Regions from separate parts of the Ureibacillus thermophilus genome, predicted to be linked through region 1. Evidence: riboswitches for the same ligand, from Rfam matches in the RefSeq annotation. Region 1 holds a riboswitch; each other region holds the start of a gene.
What was found. A riboswitch is a leader RNA that binds a small molecule or an ion and turns the genes downstream of it on or off. The one in region 1 is predicted to bind S-adenosylmethionine.

Region 1 (5,954 bases):
GTCTTTATTACCTCAATCATTTGACAACTTTGAATTTTAAATATCATCGAAACTTTCAATCGTTTACAATTATATAAATTTCTTTTAATATAAAAATTACATATATATCATATACTGACTCATCGTTTTTTTAGATGATTGGAGGGAGTATTCTGGAATTACGTCAATTGCGCTATTTCGTTGAAGTAGCAGAACGGGAGCATATATCCGATGCAGCCGAACACCTTCATGTAGCCCAATCTGCGGTCAGCCGGCAAATAGCTAATTTAGAAGAAGAACTTGGTACCGCGCTTTTTGAACGAGTTGGACGAAATGTAAAATTAACGCCTATAGGCAAAATTTTTTTAGAGCATGCGATCACAGCGCTCAATGCCATCGACTATGCGGTAAAACAAGTGGAAGAATATTTAGATCCGCAAAGAGGGTCCATCAAAATTGGATTCCCTACAAGTTTAGCAAGCTATGTTCTTCCAACTGTCATTTCTGCCTTTAAGAAAGAATATCCTGATGTTTCTTTTCACTTACGCCAAGGTTCTTACCGATATTTAATCGAAGCAGTGAAAAATCGGGAATTAAACCTTGCCTTTTTAGGACCTGTGCCCCGAAAAGATGAAAGCATCAATTCCATGATTTTATTTAATGAAAATATTTGTGCCCTGCTTCCTGCGAACCATCGTCTGGCAAAACGAGATAAAATTCATTTAGATGAACTTCGGAATGACAACTTTGTCCTATTCCCAGAAGGTTACATACTACATAAAGTCGTTGTGGATGCTTGCAAATCAGCTGGCTTTCTTCCAAAAGTGACTTCAGAAGGGGAAGATATGGATGCTTTAAAAGGGATGGTGGCAGCAGGCATTGGTGTCACATTACTTCCAGAAAGTTCCTTCTATGATTCAACACCTCGATTAACGATCAAAATGAAAATTGATAATCCAAATATTACTCGGAATGTAGGAATCATTTATCCTTCCAACCGAGAATTAGCTCCTTCTGAACAAGTATTCATCAAATTCGTCAATTCATTCTTCTCTAGATTAAATCAATTTCAATAATAATGAAAAAACCTCCTAACCGACATTCAATTAGGAGGTTTTTTCATTATTATTCACTTACTGGAACTACAGAGCCACCCCATTCTTGAAGGATGAAATCTTGAATTTCTTTAGAGCGCAAGACTTCTACTAATTTTTTGATTTCTTCGCGGTTTTCATCGCCAGAACGTACAGCAATTATGTTTACATAAGGTGATTCTGAACCTTCAATAGCGATGGAATCTTCAATTGGGTTGATACCAGCATCAATGGCGAAGTTGGAGTTGATGACAACAGCATCTCCTTCTTCATTTTCATAGTAAGTCACCATCATTTCAGGAGCGTCAGTTGCTTCAATTTTTAAGTTTTTCGGATTTTCTACAATATCCTCTAAAGTAGCTTTTGTTTTATCAATGCCATCTTTTAATTTGATTAAACCTTGTGTTTCAAGCAAAGATAAAATGCGGCCATGGTCTGGAATGGAATTGGAAATTAAAATGGTTGCACCATCAGGTAGTTCATCTAAAGATTTATATTTTTTAGAGTAAATGCCGATTGGTTCGATGTGGATTCCACCAGCATTTACAATGTCATAGCCTTCTTCTTCCACTTTTTGTTCAAGGAATGGAATGTGCTGGAAGTAGTTAGCATCCAAATCCCCATTGTTTAAATCTTCGTTTGGTAATACATAGTCTTGATACTCTTCAATTTCTAAATCAATGCCTTCTTTAGCTAAAATTGGTTTTGCTTTTTCAAGGATGACTGCATGAGGTGTATGGGAAGCACCTACTTTTAATGTAACTTTTTCTTTTTGGTCTTCGTTAGTACCTTCATCAGTAGAAGAATTTGAATCTTCTTTTGAGCCGCATGCTGCTAGAGCAAGTACAAGCACTGATAGCAGTAAAAATGACAATAATTTCTTCATATCTATAACTCCTTCTCCTTCTTTATTTTTTATGTGAACGGCTTTCGCCTAATCACCCGACTAACGCTTGTCCGTTTTAGCGGTAATCATATCGCCTATCCACTGAATGATAAAGACAATGACTAAAATTAAAATCGTTGCCATCAGTGTGACATCTTCCCGGCTTCGTTGGAAACCTTCCAAAAAGGCCAAGTTTCCTAAACCGCCGGCGCCGATGATTCCGGCCATCGCCGTATAGCCAACAAGGGCAACAGCCGTAACCGTAATACCTGAAATGAGGGCAGGTTTAGATTCTGGAATTAATACTTTCCAAATGATTGTAAAGGTATTCGCTCCCATGGATCTTGCTGCTTCAATTACACCTTTATCCACTTCTCTAAATGCGATTAATACAAGGCGGGCATAGAATGGAGCCGAACCGATAATCAACGCCGGCAAAGCGGCATTCACCCCGCGAATGGTCCCAAGCAAAAATTTTGTAAACGGAATTAATAAAATAATTAATATGATAAACGGAATCGAACGGAAAATGTTGACAATAGAGCCCGTCAAGAAATGCACCACTTTATTTGCCCATAATTGATGCGGGCTTGTCAAAAACAGCAAAATTCCAATTAATAATCCAAGAACGAAGGTAATAGCTGTAGAGATGATTGTCATGTAAAGAGTGTCATAGGTTGCTTGCCACATAATATCCCATTTGACATTAGGAAAGAAAGTCTCAATCATTTGCAATCACCTCCGTTTGAATGTTCATCGTTTGCAATTTATCTAATGCCTTTTGCACTTTTTCCTGTTCTCCAACAAGCTGAACAATTAAAGTTCCATAAGGGCCGTTCGCTGTTTGGGAAATATTGCCATGGACGATATTCACTTCAATTTGAAATTCTTTTATTAAATAAGAAATAACTGGCTGTTCCGATGTATTTCCTACGAAAGTCAGTTTTACTATTTTTCCCGTTGGATAGTTTTTCAAAATGTGTTCAATCGCTTCTTTAGTTTCTTTAAAATCGGATACTTGCATCACAAAGTTTTTCGTAATTTCCGCTTGAGGATTTCGGAACACTTCAAGAACTGTTCCTTGTTCCACAATACGTCCCGCTTGCATTACTGCTACCCGATGGCAAATTTTTCGAATCACGTGCATTTCATGAGTAATTAACACAATGGTCAAACCAAGACGCTCATTTATGTCTTTTAACAGACTCAAAATGGAGTCCGTTGTTTCAGGGTCCAATGCACTTGTAGCTTCATCGCATAGCAATACTTCAGGATTATTGGCTAATGCTCTCGCAATCCCAACACGCTGTTTCTGGCCGCCGGAAAGCTGGGATGGATAAGCATCTCCACGTCCTTTCAATCCAACAAGCTCAATCAACTCTTGTACCCTTTTTTCTCTTTCAGCTTTTGGCACACCCGCAATCTCTAACGGGAAAGCAATATTTTCCGCAACTGTTCTCGACCACAACAAATTAAAGTGTTGGAAAATCATGCTAATCTTTTGCCGCGCTTTTCGCAATTCTTTTCCTTTAATTGAAGAAATTTCTTGACCATTGACAATAACTGAACCGCTCGATGGTTTTTCTAGTCCATTCAAAAGGCGAATGAGCGTACTTTTTCCGGCACCGCTATATCCGATGATTCCGAAAATTTCACCTTTTTGAACGGATAAACTGACATGATCAACTGCGGTTAATTGTCCACTTTTCGTTTTAAATATTTTTGTGACATCTTTTACTTCAATCATATAAGTACTCCTTTTTTGCAAACCGCAATGATGTAATCGTTCTACATTTGTGAATTTTACAATTTTTATGATTCATATAACATGAAATAAAAAAAACCTCCTACTTTGATAAGTAGAAGGGAAGTTGAACTACCCAAGAAGATACGTAAAACTTCCTCTTATCTTTCAAAGTAATCAATACTTTGCGTGATTTGGCACCTTATCATATTAACTATGATGGTTGCCGGGTTTCATAGGGCACTTCCCTCCACCACTCTTAATAAGAGTTGACTATTTAATTATGAAATCAATGTATCATGGAATCTATTAGATGTCAACTATAAAGTCAACTTTTCATATAAGTTTTGTACGGATTTAAAGGCATAGACTTTTTCGTAAACTTTTCCATTTTTTGTAATAATCAAACAAGGAACACTTTCAATTTGCTGCTCAAAAGCGAATTCTTCCAAATAATTAAGATTTGCTTTTCCCATTGGAATTTGAGGAAGCAATGCTTCAACCACTTCCATCATTTTAGAAGCAACCATACACGTCCCGCAAAATGGTGTATATAAATAAAAAGCTGTTAGTTCATGTGTTTCTGCTTTTTCTTTCCACGTTTCAATTGTCCATTCTTCCATTTCCATCATTTCCTATATTAAATATTCTTTATGAACTGAAAAATTAGCATCTCTCAGTAATTGGGCCAGCACTTTTCGGGGTGCATTCGCCACTTCCATATATGTCCTTGGAACATTTAAATGAATAGCTTCCGAGTAAATCCGTTTCATGAGTTTCCTCAGTTTTTCACCCGATTGATCGGCATCAAAAAAAGTATAAAGCTCACATTCTTCATATGGTTCAAGGAGCTCTAACAGGGCATCTTCGCTAATCGTTCCATTCGTGTAAACAATCTTTACCTCTTCCGCTAAGATGGGGACCAATTTCAGCATATCTGAACGACCTTCTACAATAATACATTTTTCATACGTCATATTGCTCACCCCATGCACGATAATAAAAAGGCTGTTTATTTATTATATTAAGTTTTTAAAAAAACGCCAGTTCTTGCACTGGCGTTTACTCTACCTTATTCGGAAATCAATTCCTCATATTTTTCAGCTGTCAACAATTGTTCAATTTGAGAAACATCTTCCGGCTCCACCACAATCATCCAAGCTTTTTCATATGGCGATTCATTGACAAGTTCAGGGCTGTCTTCCAACTCTGCATTCACTTCTACCACTTTCCCTGAAATCGGCGCATATAATTCCGAAACCGTTTTAACGGATTCCACGCTACCGAATGGCTCGCCCACTCGAATTTCATCGCCTACTTGAGGAAGTTCCACGAACACAATATCGCCAAGTTCAGATTGTGCATAATCTGTGATTCCTACACGTACTTTTCCATCTTCTACTTTTACCCATTCATGTTCTGAAGTATAACGCAAGTCCTTTGGTACTGACATACTTTAACCTCCATAAAATATGTAATCTTTTTAACAGTTTGACATATTTCTCTAGCGAAAACAAGTCACTTCCAAACCTTTTCAAACTCTTCCTCTTTAAATCCAAGAGTCACCTTTTCCCCATTTGTTATAATAGGCCGTTTAATCAACATTCCATCTGAAGCAAGCAATTCCAACTGCTCTTCCTCAGACATCGCATCTAGTTTATCCTTTAAGCCAAGGGATCTATACTTTTGACCGGATGTATTAAAAAATTTTTTCAGCGGAAGTCCGCTTTTCTCCCAATAAGATTTTAATTCTTCTTTTGTAGGAGTTTGTTCTACAATATGAATAGCTTCATATTTTATTCCGTTTTCATCCAACCATTTTTGCGCTTTTTTGCAAGTGGTGCATCGTGGATAATGTATAAATTTCAGCGTCATTTCTTTATCTCCTTATTTTTCATGATTTTTCTATCAACTCTTATTTTTATCATGCATGATTCGAATCATGTGTTCAAGCAGAGTTTTCATGAAATTTTAATACATTCTATTGTAACCATTCAACGATTGAAGGAAACAGTGGGATAATTAGCCGGGTTGTTTGCCGACCAATGGATAAAAAATGTCCGAAAGCTGTTGTGATCGGCTTTCGGACATTTTTTGGCTGATTATACGATATATTTTTCTGCTGCGATGAGGCGATCAGCAGCTTCGCGTTTTTTCAAGATTAGGTTGTATGGATTGTGGCGAGTTAATTTGCGCAATGCAGAAAGCGTGATGCGTGCATTGTCTCCTTCCACAGAAGCGATGATGATTT
Region 2 (5,954 bases), 750 kb from region 1:
TTTTGAGAATTGCTTCTTTTGTTCTTGTAATTGCTTGCGTTCCATGGTAAAACGATTTTTTGGTTCATGTTCGAATATATATTCTAAATGGAACAGTTGAAGGAGTGCTACTTCAGGATTCTCCAGATTATATACAAATTTGATATTCCAAACGGTTGTGTAGGAAATATATTGATTCACATATTCTGTAGCATACTGGTATTTTTGCTTATCAATTTTATGTTCAATGCTTCGATGGATATTTCCTAAGCATAGGTTAATTTCAGCAATTGTCCGGTAATAACTTCTTATATGTTTAAGATGTTGGCGTTCGAGGGATAAAGCGACTTGTTTATGTTGTCTCATCATTTCTCTTCCCTTCGCGGCATCATGATTAATTTGGAAAAACTGACCAATTTATTTTATTTTAATATGCCAGATGTTTGAAAAAAAGGATTAAGGAGCGAAATAGGAATATTTAATCAGTTTAAATGTGAAAATAGTTCTATAATGGAGATAGCTGTAGACCTTATTATTTATCTTTATACATTTTTAGTTTTATTGGATTGGGCATTATAGAAGTTTAAGAGAAAAAATAAAGAGTTTTGACAAATCTAAAAAAACATCACTTTCTCCAAAGAGAAAATGATGTTTTTTTGATATGTTATTAAAAATTGATTTCCGTTCCGGGAACGCTTTCCGCGGGGCCCGGCTAGCCTCCTCTGAGTCATTCCTTCGCTCCTCGTGGTCTCGAGAGGGCTCGTCGCAGGAAAGCTTTGCTTTGCGACTAAGCGTGCGCGACAGGAGCTCGCCCCGTCACTCCAATCAATTTTTCGTTAGTTCAATTTTTTATCAAAACTCTTTCAGCTACCCCTATAATTTTTGGTTTATGTCCCAGCCTCTTTATGATTATTTCCAAGTGAATCCTTTGGACGCTAAAAATTCTTTGATGAATGGACGGCGTTGTTCACTGAGGAAATCCGCCATTTGCTTCGTCCAATTGGATACTTTTTGATTGGAGCTTCTGGATGCATAATAGTTTTCCATAATCGCATCGTATTTATCTAAAAGCTCATCATATTTTTCAGCATCATATTCATTTTCATGCAATACGGCTTCCACTGGGAGTCTTGGTTTTGTTTCATTTCGTTTTGTTGGTTTCCCGATTGTCATTGCAAAGAGCGGGAAGACGTGTTCTGGAAGGTTAAATAATTCGCTGATTTCTTTTGGATTGTTTCTTGCGCCGCCGATATAACAAATGCCGTAGCCTTCAGATTCTGCCGCAACGACAAAGTTTTGCGCAAAAATCGCCACATCCGCAACACCCACTAAGACATTTTCCGCCGTATCCACTGTAATATCGACACCGTGTTTTTTCCCAGCTACTTCTAATCGTTTAAAGTCGACACAGAATAACAAAGCAGCCCCGGCTGTTTGAAATTGAAATTCATTTTTGGAAAGTTCTCCGAGTTTTTGTTTCTTTTCTTCATCTGTCACCAAAATTACACTATAGGCTTGTACAAAATGGGAAGAAGCAGCCATTTGTGCCGTTTGAATTAGATCAATAATTTTTTCTTTTGGTATTTCTTCTCCTGTATATTTGCGTACAGATGTATGACTACGCAATAATTCTTTTACGTTCAACATTTACACCCCTTTTATGTACTGGTTAAGTTGAAGATCGCTCTTTAAAGCGATGTTTCTCTTCCTAAAGGTATCATATTATACTTTTTAGCCAATGACAAAAATTTGAATTAAAGAACGCCTATCCATTCATAATAGGACAAGAAGGTAGGCTCGGTTTATCATCGGCATTCCGAATTGGATGAAATCTTTTGTTGTGAAGGCATATTACAGAGGAAAATGAAGAGAATCGCTTTTTCGGCACAGTCTTTACAAGAAGATATTTTGGGGGGGAATGAACATTTTTTTCTCTTCATTTATGGAAAAATCAATTTTGTTCTATTATACTCAAAAAAATAAAGAAGTTTTAAAATTTTCAAAAAGTGGTTGACAGAGTGGGATACTATGTTTTATAGTTAATCCAACGATGGAAAATCAATCATACTCTTATCAAGAGAGGCGGAGGGACTAGGCCCAAAGATGCCCGGCAACCTGCAAGAAATTGCAAAGGTGCTAAATCCTACAGACGTTTGTCTGAAAGATAAGAGGAGGAAATGTACGTGTACAAAGCCCTCTTCTTATATGAAGAGGGTTTTTGTTTTATCTTCCATGCCTTCTCGAAACCTTCCATCAAATTTATGTTTAGGAGGAAATATCATGTCCGAATTCAAACCAGAAACGCTATTACTTCACGGTGGTCAACAACCTGATCCAGTAACAGGTGCAATTGCCGTTCCGATTTATCGCACGACGGCTTATGCCTTCAAAAACACAGAACATGCACGAAAATTATTTGCCCTTGAAGAAGCCGGAAACATTTATTCCCGCATCATGAACCCGACAGTCGATGTGTTTGAAAAGCGTGTTGCCTTGCTAGAAGGGGGCTCTGCAGCTGTTGCTCTATCTTCCGGTCAGGCGGCAGTTGCCTTCTCCATTTTAAATATCGCCAATGCGGGAGATGAAATTGTCTCTGCTGGATCATTGTATGGCGGAACATATAACTTATTTGCTAACACATTACCTCGTTGGGGCATTACAACAACATTTGTAGATGAAAGAGATCCGGAAAACTTCCGCAAAGCAATTACGGACAAAACAAAAGCAATCTATGCAGAAGTAGTAGGAAATCCTAGCTTAAATATTTTAGATATTGAAGCAGTAGCAGCAATTGCCCATGAACATGGCATTCCATTAATCATCGACAATACGTTCCCATCTCCATATGGATGCAATCCAATTGATTTTGGAGCAGATGTTGTTATCCATTCAGCAACAAAATGGATTGGCGGCCACGGTACAACAATCGGTGGCGTTGTGGTAGATGCAGGAAAATTCGACTGGACACAAGGTCGATTCCCTGGTTTCACAGAGCCTGACCACACATATCATGGCATTCGTTACGGCATCGATACAGCCGGTGCAGCTTTTGCAACAAAAATGCGCGTCCAATTATTGCGCGATCTTGGCCCAACTTTAGGACCGGATGCGGCATTCAGTTTCCTTCAAGGATTGGAAACTCTTCACCTCCGCTATCCAAGACACAGTGAAAATGCAGAAAAAGTAGTGGCATTTTTGAAAAACCACCCATATGTGGAATACGTGAATTATCCAGGAGATGAATCATTCGAATCTCACCATTTAGCGAAAAAATATTTGAAAAACGGTTATGGTTCTATGGTGACATTCGGTATTAAAGGTGGCCGTGAAGCAGGAAGCGTTGTTATTGACAATGTAAAATTGTTCTCTCACGTTGCAAACGTTGGAGATGCAAGATCCTTGATTATTCATCCAGCTTCCACTACTCACCAACAATTAACTGCTGAAGAATTGAAAATTGCCGGTGTAGGAGAAGAGCTTATCCGCTTATCCATCGGTTTAGAAAATGTGGACGATATCATTGCAGATTTAGATCAAGCTTTAGCCAAAGCAGCAGCTGAATTCGGCGTGAAAAACGCGTAAAAGTGGATTACAAAGCCCCTCTCTTTGTTAAATATATAGAATCGGAGTTTTTTCAAGTGCTTCCCGTTCTCATTTGAGCGGATATAATATTCCCGGCTGCCCATTTGCAGCAAGTAAAATTTAGTTATGAAATAGCTGCTCATTTGCAGCAGATTTAAAAGAAAACGGTTTGCCGCAACCATTGCCCATTCGCAATGGATGAATAAAGTAAATACAAGCTGCCCATTCGCAGCATGGAGACGCCTCTTCACGGATTTATTTGGTTGTTCACAAAACATTTATAATGTGTGAATTGTATTCCCATTCGAGTACAATTCACATGCTTTCTTATTCTAATTGCTGACCCGTCATTTAGCAGTAATGATTGTTTTTTTATAACCCATCCCCTTTTTAAAATAAAACCAAGTAAATTAATTAGGATACTTGAAATTAGTGATTAAATGATATATATTAATAATAAGAGGATGATTAGATTCCATCGTATTGAGATCCCCCCTAAAATAAATGGAAAGCCTGATGAAAGGCTTTCCCTCTTTAATTAATAAAGGAGCTGGTTCAATGAGCAAGGTCTATAGCGCTCAAAATTTTGCGGCTTATATTATATATGAATTAAATGAAACAAACACTTTTGTGAACGCAAAGGCATTGCAGCATTTGCTTGAAGTTGTTAAAAGATGCTGGGAAAATGTTTTTGGATCGAATCCTTATAGAGAAGAATCGTATTCCATGTTAACTCATGATTATGTTGTAAAAGAAGTTTATGAAGCTTATAAAGAATTTGGAGAACAGCATATTTCAAAGCCGGCAAATGAGTGGTATTTAAAATATGGAGAGTTCCAATTAATCCTTAGACCTTATGCAGTGCCTGCCTTTTCTAAAGAAGAGGAGAAATTAATGAGAAAAATTTTAAATCAATATCGGCATGTATTATTCAAACAGGCATCATAAAGAAATGACTGGTCAGTACAATGTTCGTACTGGCTATTTTTATTTCAAAATTGAATTCATTTGCTATATTATAATAGTTGTATGCCTTTCCACAGAAAACAATTGTCCATCTTGGGTAGAATCCCCTTGAGTTTCTTTTGTATATACGTTAAAATTTCTGTATGTTTCAAAAAATATAGAATTTTATTATTTTTTAAACACTACAAATTGAGTGTTTGTGTAATATAAAGATTTTGCACTCGCTTGCTTATTAACAAAAATTTCAATTGAAAGAAAGATGGAGGCGAAAGAAAATGGCAACAATCAAGGCGGCCATTTTAGGATTTGGCACAGTCGGTCAAGGCATTTACCATATATTGAACGAAAAAAGGGAAGATTTACGGAAAAAATTAGGGGTAGAATTAGAAGTTGCAAAAATATTAGTTCGTGATACATCAAAAGAGCGAGTTCCAGGAACGCGTCATCTGTTGACTGATAGCATTGATGATTGCTTATCTGTTAAGGGATTGCAAGTAGTTTTTGAAGCCATTGTAGGTGAAGAGCCTGCATACACATATTTGAAAAAAGCGGTTATGAATAAATGCCATGTTATTACAGCAAATAAAGTGATGTTTGCAAAATACGGGCTTGAGCTGCAAGAACTTGCCAAACAAAACGGCGTCTTTGTCGGTTATGAAGCGACTGTAGCAGGTGGAGTGCCTGTCATTAAGACTATGAAAAATATTTTGTTAGTTAATGATGTCACAAGAATTCAAGGAATTTTAAACGGCACATCCAACTACATTTTGACAAAGATGCGTGCGGAAGGCTGGTCTTTTGATGAGGCGTTAAAAGAAGCGCAAGCCCTAGGATATGCAGAAGCGGATCCGTATATGGATATTTCTGGCCAAGATGCATTTAAAAAGCTCATGGTTTTATCAGCTTTAGCTTTTGGCGAGCAGCCAAACTGGGCGGATGTAAAAGTTGTTGGTATCGACGGCATTACTCCAGAACAAGTAAAAGAAGCAAAAGAAAAAGGGCTCAGGTATCGTCACGTGGCTGAGGTGGAAAAATTGCCGGATGGTACAATTTTTGCCCAAGTGGGGCCAATGCTTGTCAGCAAAGAACATCCTCTATATCCAATTGACGATGTATTTAATGCTGTTACAATGGAAACAAACTATATTGGCACTTTAACGTTAATCGGCCCAGGGGCAGGAATGTATCCAACGGCCAGCGTGATGGTGGAAGATTATGCTGAAATTATTGGCAAACGTGCAGGTTTTGTTGTAACCATATAAAAAAGATGCTTCTTGAAATGCTTCTCGCCGCTTCTTTCAAGAAGCATTTTAATTTTGGTGGGCAAAAAAAGATCATCCATCTCCCATCTGGGGTGGATGATCTTTTTATTGATTCGTCTATTAATCTTCGTCTTTTACGTCCATGTCTTCAGGAATAGGGGTATT
Region 3 (5,954 bases), 490 kb from region 1:
CACGATGAAAAAGAAATCCTTTTAAAAAATGCCATTCAAGATTGTAAGCAGCAGATTGAAAGTTTGGAGAAAAAAGCAGCTGCATTAGAAAAGGATATTGTGAGGAAACAGCAGGCTGAAAAGGAATTACAAGAAGCCTTTGCAACTATTGCTGACTTAAAAAAGCAGATTATTGCGCTGAATAAGGAAAAAGAAAAAAAGGAACAAAGTATTGCAGCTTGCCAAACAGCGTTACATGAAAAAATCGAGAAACTAACTGAAATTGAAAGTGCGTTATCCAGCAAAGAGGCAGAAAAAATCCGCCAAGAAATCAGCGAAGCAGAACGGCAAATGGAGGAAAGCAAACATTTCATTCGCTTTAGTAAGACGAGGGAGCGACTGCAAAGAGTGCAATGGGAATTGCAACAAGTTTCCAATGAACTTTCATTATTGGAAACGAAAAGGGAGCAATCGGATGAGTTGCTGACTCAATTGCAATCTTTAAAAAAAGTAGATGAACTCAAAGAGTTTATCGAAACCTATGGAATCCGGAGAAAATTTGCCATCAACCAGCTGCTTTTGGACATGGAAAAACTCCATCAGCAAATATTGGAATTGAAACCGGCCATCCAAATTTCTGAACGGATTGAAAAAGCCATTGAATACAACCAGAAAACATTGAGAATTCCCATTGAACCCGTTTCATTGCCGCCGCACCACCATTATTCCCTACATGAAGTGAATGAGTTTTTGAATAAACTTGCCCTTGCTTTCAAACAGCAAAAAATCAATCGGCAAAATGGCATTCCTTCCATTCGAGGGCTATTTTTAAGACGGCTGTTTGTCAATGAACTATTGCATCAATATCAATCTTTAGCGGATGAATCAAGACTTGTTTTCAACAAATTAAAAAAAGCTGTTTATGATCAATATTTAGAAAGCATCGGCATCAATGAAGGCCAAATTCAAACATTAGAACAAAAAAGAAATCACCTAGAGCAAACTCTTTTGCAATATGAAAAAGAACTGGACGAGCTGCAAATCGAAAAAGCTGATTTTATTCCATCCGTTGATGAACTTCAAGCAGTAATCCATTCATTGCAAGAAAAACTCTATCATCTTGAGAAACAACAAGAAAACCTTCAAGTTTTTGAAACACAAAAAGCTCGACTGAAAAAAGAAATCGATGAAAACGAACGGGAACTTTCCCATCAACAAGCATTAGTAGAAACTTTGGAAAAGGAAATTAAATCGCTGCATCGTCAAGGAATTGCGATGGAACGAAAAGCAGAAGAATTTCAGAAAATCTTAAAACGAACCCCAGAATTGGAATTGGAAGAGACGAATAAAAAAATAAAGAACTGCTACCTTGAAATTGAAAAATACGAACGCCAAATCAAGCGGCTGCCAATTACAAAGGAAATCCAAAAAGAATGGTTCTCTTTATTAAACCGAGCAACAGAACAGGATTTAGAAGAAATTCGAAAACTTTACGTCAAACACGCGAATGTCATTGGTACAACCTGCGTTGCCTCTGCCAATAAAGAGTTTATGGACAACTATCCGATTTTTGATGTAGTCATTATTGATGAAGTGTCAAAAGCCACACCTCCTGAACTTTTGCTTCCAATGTTAAAAGGAAAGAAAATCATCCTTGTCGGCGACCATCATCAACTGCCGCCTTTAATTGGCGACGATACCTTTGAAGAAACGCTGGAAGAAATCTTGAAAAATATGGATGGTTTTGAAGAAAAACGAGAGCTGGAAAAACTGTTGGAAGAATCTTTATTTGAACGCCTTTATAAAAACTTGCCAAGCACCAATAAGAAAATGCTTGGCATTCAATACCGCATGCATGAAAAAATTATGCAAACGATTGCACCTTTCTATCAAAATGGAAATGAATCTTTGCAATGCGGCCTCACAAACTCTGATGAAGTAAGAGACCATCGACTGGAAGGCCACTTTGTAAAACGACATGAACATTTGCTATGGTTTGACATCCCAAATGAGCCGTTTTATTTTGAAGAACGGATGCAAGAAGGTTCCAGCTTATTCAATACTTCAGAACTAGAAATCATTAAGGAATTATTGATAGACTTAAACGATGCAACGGCAAAAGGGAAAGAAAATGGGCAATTTGAGAAAGAAGCGTTAAAATCTGTGGGTGTAATCAGCTTCTATAGAGAACAGGTTAACCGGGTGAATCAATTAGTTGAAGAACTGAATTTGCCTCATTTGCATATTCGCACAGGTTCAGTCGATAAGTTCCAAGGAATGGAAATGGATGTCATTTTATTAAGTATGGTACGCAATAACCAACATGGGGAAATCGGCTTTGCCAAAGACTATCGCCGTTTAAACGTCGCTTTATCCCGAGCGCGGGAATTGCTGATGATCGTCGGCAGCTCTGAAATGTTTACAAAACGTCCGAAAAAGAAAGAAACGAGAGAGATGTATCAGCGCTTATATGAGGTTGTGAAAGCCCTGCAAGGAATACGAACAATTACGAAGGAGCCTGCGACATGGAACTCCAACAATTAAAACAACAATTAGAAAAAGAAATGAAGGGAACGATTGTTCATACGGATATTTGGTGTCTTCCTATGCATACGTATGAAATCACCTATCAGCCCATCGAAAAAAAGACGATGGATATTTTAATGAAAATTTTGCTGTTTTCATTTCAAAAATCCACTTTTGAAAACGCGGAAGAACTGAGCGACATTTTATTGGTGGAGCCTTTATTTATAGAAGATTTGATGCGGAAAATGCAAAAAAATGGGTTGCTGGCAAGGGAAAACAAGGTTTATCAATTGACCGAAAAAGGGAAGCAACAATTTGCCCAGGGAGTCTTTGAAGAAGAATTAGATCCTGTGACGGTGGAGTTGTTATATAGCCCAACCCATTCCAACATTTTCCATGGAGATATAGAAGAAGTATTGGATTATGATGATTTTCCAGACCAATTATACCGCTATATGAAAAATGAAGAGGAAACATTGAATCAAGAGTTTTTCATAAATGAAATACAAAAAATGTACTTGGATTCAATGGACGAAAGTGAGCAGGAAATCAAATCCATTTTATCATTGGAAAAGGTGCAAATTAATGATGTTCCATGCATTGAACTGATTATTTGGAACAATGAAAAGAAGGAATTTTTTCCTCGGGTGTGGAATACGTTATTAAATAATTGGGATGAATTTTTAGAAAAAGAAATATTTGAGAAGGAAAAGTTGGAGTGGTTCGAGAAATTTCAGAGTGAAATCAAATAGCTCGAATATTGCATTTCTCTATTGGATATGTTAGGATATTCTTAATTTTATATGGAATTAATACTTTCTTATCAAGAGAAGTGGAGGGACTTGGCCCAATGAAACTTCAGCAACCTCTAACGGATGTTAGAAAGGTGCTAATTCCAGCAAGGTGTAACCTTGGGAGATAAGAGAGTGTGCATGAAATATTTGTACCCTCTCATTCTCATTGCTGGAATGAGAGGGTTTTTTATTTCAGATTATTTAGAAATGGGGGACAAGGGAATGCCAATTAATATTCCTAAAAATTTACCAGCTGGAGAAATATTAAGAAATGAAAAAATTTTCGTCATGGAAGAGGACCGCGCATTATCGCAGGACATTCGGCCATTAAACATTTTAGTGTTGAATTTAATGCCTGAGAAAGAAAAAGCGGAACTTCAATTGCTGCGCTTGCTTGGAAATACGCCGCTGCAAACGAATGTAACCTTTTTAAATACTGCTACATATGAATCAAAAAATGTATCAAAAAGCCATTTAGAGTTGTTTTATAAAACATTTGATAAAATTAAACACCGCCGTTTTGATGGAATGGTCATCACAGGGGCGCCTGTGGAACGCATGGAATTTGAAGAAGTCAACTATTGGAAAGAATTGACTGAAATTTTAGACTGGGCGAAAGTGAATGTCACATCAATCATTTATATCTGTTGGGCTGCACAGGCGGCTTTGTATTACCATTTTGGCATTGGCAAGTTTGAATTGCCGAAAAAATGTTCCGGCATTTATTCCCATACAATTACGGACTTAACGAACGATTTAGTTCGTGGTTTCAACGATGAATTTGTGGCGCCTCATTCACGATATACATCTGTTTCCATCGAGGAAATCGAGCAGCATCCGGATTTAAAATTATTAAGTTATTCTGAAGAAGTTGGGCCTTTTATCATTCAATCAAAAGACAATAAACACATTATGATTACCGGTCACTTGGAATATGATGCCACAACCCTTGCAGAAGAATATGAGCGTGACATAAAGAAAGGTTTGCCGGTCGACATACCAGAAAATTATTTCCCTGACAACGACCCAACAAAACAGCCAAAAAATTATTGGCGCGCCCATGCCCACTTATTATTCTACAACTGGTTAAACTACTACGTTTACCAAGAAACGCCGTACGATTGGCACTATGTGGAAGATGCCATTAATTTCGAAATTTAAACAGAGCTGTAAAAATTCTTCTATTTCGGAAGAATTTTTACAGCTCTTATTTTTAGATGAAAAACATTGCCACAATCGTAGTTACAACGAGTCCGATTACAACAGGAACTAAATTTCGTCTCGCCAATTCAAACGGACTTACGTTACAGATGGCAGCAGCCGGAATTAACGCCCATGGTACAAGCGTTCCCCCGCCGACATAAATCGCTGCAATTTGCCCAAGGGCCGTAAGCGTTGCAGTTCCATCGCCAATGACTGTTCCAAATAGATTGGCAATGGAGCCGACTAATGAAATGCCCGAAAATCCGGACCCATCTAATCCGGTAATAGCGCCGACACCAGCAACGGTTACTGCCGCAACTTCCGCTGTCATTGGCACAACGGCTGCCAAAGCGCCCCCTAAATCGTTGATGATGCCTTGGGATGTTTCAGGCAAATAGTCGCCGATGATTTGTGTGAATCCTGAATCTCCTAAATAGAAGAAAGCGGCGATTGGAATCACTGGTCCAAACACTTTAAAACCAAATTGGAATCCTTGAATTAAGTAACTTGTCGTTTTTTCAAGTCCTGCATTTTTATGGGCAAACATGGATAGGAGCAGCAGAAGTACAAGGGTTGTTCCGCCAATGAGCGCCGTTGCATCCCCGCCGGTTAAATCAAAAATCGCCATCGCGACTACATTTAATAAGAAGGTAATCGGTATTAAAATAGCAAAAAATCGTTTTTGATTTTTCGTTAAGAGATGTGCTTCCACTTCCTCTTCGTCTTCTTGGCCACCATCAAAACCGCCAACCATCTCAATAGTTCCCCGTTTCAAATCCCTTCTGAGCAAGAAAAATGCTGTAAAAGTTGTCACAACGCCCATCACGATGACAAGAGGAACGCTAGCAGAAATGACATCGCTAACAGGGAGTCCTGCTGCATCAGCCGTCAATTTCGGTGCGCCTTGAATGATAAAATCGCCAGATAGCGCAATCCCATGCCCGAATAAGTTCATCGCCATTGCCACGCCAAGAGCAGGAAGTCCAGCTCGTATCGCAACAGGCAATAACACCGCTCCAAGCAGCGCAACAGCAGGGGATGGCCAGAAGAACCAGGAAATCACCATCATTAAAATCCCTATTGTCCAATAGGCAAGCGTCGGATTTTTAATGATTTTCGTAAAAGGGGAGACCATCACTTCGTTAATTTCCGTTTTTAAAAGCACCCGGCTCATGGCGACAATAACGCAAATGATAATGATGGTCGATAGTAGTTCCGTAATAGCGTAGATGAAACTAGAAAAGACTTTGCTAGTGGAAGCCACCAAATCCCCGGTTGCCACAAAAGAAAGTAAAAAAATTCCAACAATACAAACAAGGGTCGTATCCCGCCGCTTCACCATAAAGCCAATGATCAGCACGATGAACACGACGTATATCCAATGTAGTGCCGTCAACTCAATTCCCATTTAGTCACATCCTCAATTCGTTTTTGTCTAGCATATGAGGCAAA
Region 4 (5,954 bases), 600 kb from region 1:
GGAGTGGAGAAAAACACCTCTCGCGCTATTGAATGGTTTGAAAAAGCAGCACAATTTCACCATATCGATGCCATTTATAATTTAGGATTTTTATATGAACATGGCATCGGCGTCAAGAGAAATGGAAAAAAAGCTCTTTATTATTACAAGAGAGCCTCATTGCTTGGAGATTATCAGGCAAAATTAAATATCGCCAACATTTATGAAAAGGGCATTGATGTTGAGGCCGATAAAAAAGCTGCAGCCCGCTGGAGAGAATTAGCAAGACAACAAATGGAAAATGATTATGACCGATAGTTCCCCACCATTTGAAAAGTAAAGAGCATGTTCATCAAATCTTCAGAGAAAATTTTGCTAAAGCCGACACAAAAAGAAGAAAGAATAGCGATTATACTTAAAATAGCGAAAATGAATGTATGGGAGTTGTATCGAATGAAAACGGTAACAGTAATTGGTGGAGGAATTACAGGACTTTGCACGATGTTTTACTTGCAAAAACAGCTGAAAGAGCGCAATCTTTCTGCCCATTTAGTACTGCTTGAAAAAAATCCTTACCTTGGCGGAAAAATGCATACTGTGCGGGAAAATGGATTTATCATGGAAACGGGGGCAGATTCCATTGTCGCCCGTTATCCAAGCGTCCAAAAATTAATTCAAGAGCTTGATTTTGAATCGGAAGTCGTTTATAACGAAACGGGAATTTCTTATATTCATACAAATCATGAACTGCATGCCATCCCGAAAGAATCAGTCTTTGGCATTCCTATGACGGTGGAATCGTTAAAAGCAAGCACCCTCATTTCTGAAGAAGGAAAGCAGCGAGTGTTGAAAGATGGAGAAATTCCAAATACGAAATTTACGAAAGAAAGCTCCATCGGGGAATTTTTAGAGTACTTTTTAGGGAAAGAAATCGTGGAAAAACAAATTGCCCCAGTGCTTGCCGGCGTGTATTCCGGCGATATTTACAAATTATCCATTGCCTCCACTCTTCCATATTTAGTGGATTATAAAAATGAATACGGCAGCTTGATGAAAGGTTTACAAGCGAATCGCGAGAAGTTTGAACGGGAAGCCAACAAAAAATTCCTTTCTTTTAAAAACGGGTTATCCCAGTTGATTGACCGTTTGGAAGAACTGCTTGATACAGTGGAAATTCGCAAAAATACTGAAACAATTCGGGTTGAGAAGAAAAATGATCTTTATGAAATCACATTAGCAAATGGCGAAAAGCTTGAAGCGGATGTTGTGGTGTTGGCATTACCAAACCAAGTCGTAAAGAACTTATTAAAGGATGAAGAATTAGACCCTTATTTCAACCAATTTAAAAATGCTTCTGCTATTACGATGTATTTAGGCTTCGATTTGCCGGATTCCATTTTGCCGCAAGATGGTACGGGATTTATTGTTTCCCATAACAGCGATTTAGTGTGCAATGCCTCCACTTGGACAAGCCGCAAATGGAAACATACATCCAAAGATGGAAATTTATTAGTACGCTTGTTTTATAAAGAAAACAATCCCCGCTATCATGAATTAAAAGTCATGAGCGATGAAGAACTGACAAAGGTAGCCCTAAACGATATTAAACTCAGCTTAAATATTGAAGAACAGCCGAACATGGTAAAAATTACAAAATGGATCGATGCGATGCCAAAATACGATTTAGCCCATCACGAAGCCTTGCAGGAAGTGCTCTCAAAATTAAAAGAACGTTATCCGAATTTGCTCATTGCCGGCTGCTCTTATTTTGGAGTAGGCATTGGTGCTTGTATTGACAACGGAAAAGAAACAGCAGAGAATATTTTTGAGCTTATTTCGCAGTAATTCCGATTTGTTAACTTGACAAAATGAAGATTACCGTTTATGATGAGAGCTATTATATTGATATTTTAAAATTGAATAACACTTATCAAGAGAAGTGGAGGGAACTGGCCCGAAGAAGCTTCAGCAACCAACTAATCTATTTAGTAAGGTGCTAAATCCAGCGGCAATTGCCGAAAGATAAGGTGACTATAAGGAAATGACAAGCCTTCTTTCGCAAGAAGGCTTTTTCTATTAGATGAATTAACTGAAAATTTATGCAGTATAGAAAAGTGAGGGAATTTAATGGGACTATTAGAGGCTTTAAAAAATAGCGTGTTAGTTGCGGATGGAGCAATGGGGACGCTTTTATATTCGTATGGTCTGGAATCTTGCCATGAAGAAATGAATATAGAAAGGCCAGAAATTATCGAAAAAATTCATAGCGAATACATACAAGCCGGCGCAGATGTCATCCAAACGAACACATATGGCGCAAATAAAATTAAGCTTACCCGATACGGACTAGAGTCCAAAGTGGTGGAAATCAATAAAGGGGCCATTGAAGTGGCAAGACGTGCAGCAGCAGGAAAAGACGTCTTTATTTTAGGCTCCATTGGCGGAATTCGCGGGGTTCGTAAAGTGGATTACACTTTGGATGAAATTTTGGAAGCTGTAAGGGAACAGGCAGAAGTGTTGATTGCAGGCCGGTTAGATGGGTTATTGCTCGAAACTTACTATGATTTTGAAGAGCTTACGGAAACGTTGAAAATGGTAAGAGCAATGACCGATATGCCGATTATTGCCCAAGTTTCCATGCAAGAGCCGGGCGTTTTGCTTAATGGCCTGAAATTAAATGAAGCGTTAAAACAGCTTGAACAATTAGGTGCAAATATAGTCGGTGTGAACTGTCGCCTTGGTCCTTACCATACGATTCAAGCCTTTGAAGAGGTGGAAATTCCTGAGAAAGCTTATTTATCCGCCTATCCGAACGCTTCGTTATTGGATATTGAAGATGGCCGCGTTGTTTACGAATCAGAAGTGGATTATTTTGCCCGTGCTGCAGTGGAACTTTGCAATGAGGGAGTAAGACTTATTGGAGGATGCTGCGGCACAACGCCAAAACATATTGAAGCTGTGAAAAAGAAATTAGCTCATTTCCGGCCGATTGAAAAGAAAGTGGCAAAACCTGTAAGGGAAGCAATTATTCAAGAGGCGGAACCGCATAGCTTCGAGCCTCTTCATGAAAAAGCTAAAAGAGAACGCTCGGTGATTGTGGAATTAGATACGCCAAAACATTTAGAAATTGAGCAATTTGTGGAAGGTGCTAAGGCTTTGTATGAAGCTGGGGCGGACCTTATCATGATGGCGGACAATTCTTTAGCCTCCCCAAGAGTCAGCAACTTGGCTATGGGTGCCATTTTAAAACTGCAATACGGCATTCGCACAATGCCTCACATAACTTGCCGTGACCGGAATTTGATTGGGCTTCAATCTCATTTGATGGGGTTAAATGCCCTCGGATTACATGATGTTCTAGCGGTTACCGGCGACCCTACAAAAGTGGGGGATTTTCCTGGGGCGACGAGCGTCTATGATGTTTCTTCAATGGAATTAATCTCTCTCATTAAACAATTAAACGAAGGGATTTCTTTCTCCGGAAAATCTCTTAAAAAGAAAGCGAATTTCTCCGTGGCGGCTGCTTTTAATCCGAATGTACGCGTTATCGATCGCGCGGTAAGCCGCCTGGAGAAAAAAATTGAACATGGTGCGGATTATTTCATTTCACAGCCAATTTATTCGAAAGAAAAAATTGTGGAAGTCTATGAGGTGACAAAGCATTTAGAAACGCCGATTTATATTGGCATTATGCCGCTCACAAGTTTTAAAAATGCGGAGTTTTTGCACCATGAAGTACCGGGAATTAAACTCTCCGATGATGTGTTAGAGAGAATGAAACAGGTGAGCGGCAATAAAGAAGAAGAAACAAAAGTAGGTCTTGAAATTGCAAAAGAGTTGTTAGATACAGCAACCCAATACTTTAACGGCATTTACTTGATTACACCGTTTATGCGATATGAACTGACAATACAACTATTGCAATATATCCAACAACTTGATGAGCAAAACAAAGGAGTTAAAGCAAATGGCTAACCATCCAATCGAAGAACAGTTGCAAAAACGAATTTTAATTATCGACGGGGCAATGGGAACAATGCTCCAGCAGGAAAATTTAACAGCTGAAGATTTTGGTGGGGAAGAATATGAGGGATGCAATGAACATCTTGTTTTAACAAGACCGGATGTGATTTCCAAAATTCACAGAGCCTATTTGGAAGCGGGCGCGGATATTATTTCGACCGATACCTTTGGTGGAACTCCCCTTGTATTAGATGAATATGGATTGGGCCATAAAGCTTATGAAATCAACAAAAAAGCTGTAGAACTGGCAAAGGCGGAAGCGGATAAATATTCAACGAGCGATTGGCCTCGATTTGTGGCAGGTTCGATGGGGCCGACAACAAAAACATTGTCTGTTACAGGCGGTGTGACATTTGATGAGCTTGTAGAAAACTTTTATATTCAAGCAAAAGCCTTAATTAACGGAGGCGCCGATTTGCTGTTGCTTGAAACAAGCCAAGATATGTTAAATGTAAAAGCGGCAACTCTTGGCATAAAACGGGCTTTTGAAGAAACAGGAAAAGAGCTTCCTGTCATGGTTTCTGCAACAATCGAGCCGATGGGAACAACACTGGCTGGCCAATCCATTGAAGCTTTCTACATTTCTATTGAACATATTCATCCGATTTCCATTGGGTTAAACTGTGCAACCGGCCCAGAATTTATGACGGACCATATCCGATCGCTGTCAGAATTGGCTACTAGCTACATTAGCTGTTATCCGAATGCCGGTTTGCCGGATGAAGAAGGCCACTATCATGAAACGCCGGAATCCTTGTCAACGAAATTGCGAGGATTTGCTGAAAAAGGCTGGTTAAATATTGTGGGAGGATGCTGCGGAACAACTCCTGCCCACATTAAGGCCATTCGGGAGGCGGTAAAAGATTACAAACCGCGTCCGAAAAAAGAAAAATCCCATGGTCATGCTGTGTCCGGCATAGAACCGCTTATTTACGATGACTCCATGCGTCCATTATTTATCGGGGAAAGAACAAACGTTATTGGTTCCCGCAAATTTAAGCAGCTCATTATTGAAGGAAAATATGAGGAAGCTGCTGAAATTGCACGGGCGCAAGTGAAAAATGGCGCTCATGTCATTGATATATGTTTAGCTAATCCTGACCGCGACGAGCTTGAGGATATGCGCAAGTTTATGAAAGAAGTTGTAAAGAAAGTCAAAGTTCCTTTAGTCATTGACTCAACGGATGAACGGGTCATTGAAGAAGCGTTGAAATATTCCCAAGGAAAGGCCATCATTAACTCCATCAACTTGGAAGATGGAGAAGAACGGTTCGATAAAGTATTGCCGATTGTAAAAAAATACGGGGCTTCCGTCGTGGTCGGCACAATTGACGAAGAAGGAATGGCCGTTACGCGCGAAAGAAAATTGGCCATTGCTGAACGCTCTTACAAAATCTTGACTGAGAAATGGGGACTTGCGCCGGAAGATATCATCTTTGACCCGCTTGTATTCCCTGTAGGCACGGGAGATGAGCAATACATTGGTGCGGCGGAGGAAACAATTGAAGGAATCCGTTTAATTAAGGAGAAATTCCCAAGAGCCTTAACGGTGCTTGGCATCAGCAATGTTTCCTTTGGTCTCCCACCTGTGGGACGGGAAGTATTGAATGCAGTATTTTTATATCACTGCACGCAAGCGGGCCTAGATTATGCCATCGTAAATACGGAAAAATTAGAGCGTTATGCATCCTTGCCAGAAGAAGAAATTCAGCTGGCGAATGATTTGATTTTCAATACAAACGATGAAACATTGGCGAAATTTACAGCCTTTTACCGCGATAAAAAGAAAGAAGAGAAAAAGATTGAGCTTCCTGCGACGGTGGAAGAGCGCCTGAAATACTACATCGTGGAAGGAACAAAAGAAGGCTTAATTGAAGATTTGGAAGAAGCAAGAAAAATATTTGATACGCCTCTAGATATCATTAATGGTCCATTGATGGACGGCATGGCGG

Region 2: it holds a riboswitch for S-adenosylmethionine, as region 1 does, so the genes downstream of both, DKZ56_RS01350 (O-acetylhomoserine aminocarboxypropyltransferase/cysteine synthase family protein) here and DKZ56_RS12835 (methionine ABC transporter ATP-binding protein) in region 1, are expected to answer to the same signal.
Region 3: it holds a riboswitch for S-adenosylmethionine, as region 1 does, so the genes downstream of both, metA (homoserine O-acetyltransferase MetA) here and DKZ56_RS12835 (methionine ABC transporter ATP-binding protein) in region 1, are expected to answer to the same signal.
Region 4: it holds a riboswitch for S-adenosylmethionine, as region 1 does, so the genes downstream of both, DKZ56_RS00655 (bifunctional homocysteine S-methyltransferase/methylenetetrahydrofolate reductase) here and DKZ56_RS12835 (methionine ABC transporter ATP-binding protein) in region 1, are expected to answer to the same signal.

What each region holds. Positions count from the first base shown of each region.
Region 1 is NZ_CP036528.1:2,565,092-2,571,045, forward strand. It holds gene gltC (glutamate biosynthesis transcriptional regulator GltC) at 153-1,055, shown strand; gene DKZ56_RS12825 (MetQ/NlpA family ABC transporter substrate-binding protein) at 1,105-1,959, opposite strand; gene DKZ56_RS12830 (methionine ABC transporter permease) at 2,020-2,688, opposite strand; gene DKZ56_RS12835 (methionine ABC transporter ATP-binding protein) at 2,681-3,706, opposite strand; SAM riboswitch class I at 3,862-3,972, opposite strand; gene DKZ56_RS12840 (thioredoxin family protein) at 4,024-4,326, opposite strand; gene DKZ56_RS12845 (toprim domain-containing protein) at 4,339-4,680, opposite strand; gene gcvH (glycine cleavage system protein GcvH) at 4,776-5,156, opposite strand; gene DKZ56_RS12855 (arsenate reductase family protein) at 5,222-5,578, opposite strand; gene DKZ56_RS12860 (acyl-CoA dehydrogenase FadE) at 5,806-5,954, opposite strand, start outside.
Region 2 is NZ_CP036528.1:293,958-299,911, reverse strand. It holds gene DKZ56_RS01360 (hypothetical protein) at 1-345, opposite strand, end outside; gene nfsA (oxygen-insensitive NADPH nitroreductase) at 889-1,626, opposite strand; SAM riboswitch class I at 2,047-2,150, shown strand; gene DKZ56_RS01350 (O-acetylhomoserine aminocarboxypropyltransferase/cysteine synthase family protein) at 2,260-3,561, shown strand; gene DKZ56_RS01345 (hypothetical protein) at 4,120-4,509, shown strand; gene DKZ56_RS01340 (homoserine dehydrogenase) at 4,803-5,789, shown strand; gene DKZ56_RS01335 (MerR family transcriptional regulator) at 5,910-5,954, opposite strand, start outside.
Region 3 is NZ_CP036528.1:2,072,013-2,077,966, forward strand. It holds gene DKZ56_RS10260 (DEAD/DEAH box helicase) at 1-2,523, shown strand, start outside; gene DKZ56_RS10265 (hypothetical protein) at 2,505-3,257, shown strand; SAM riboswitch class I at 3,323-3,430, shown strand; gene metA (homoserine O-acetyltransferase MetA) at 3,522-4,460, shown strand; gene DKZ56_RS10275 (hypothetical protein) at 4,513-5,910, opposite strand.
Region 4 is NZ_CP036528.1:150,410-156,363, reverse strand. It holds gene DKZ56_RS00665 (tetratricopeptide repeat protein) at 1-297, shown strand, start outside; gene hemG (protoporphyrinogen oxidase) at 433-1,824, shown strand; SAM riboswitch class I at 1,904-2,008, shown strand; gene DKZ56_RS00655 (bifunctional homocysteine S-methyltransferase/methylenetetrahydrofolate reductase) at 2,107-3,954, shown strand; gene metH (methionine synthase) at 3,947-5,954, shown strand, end outside.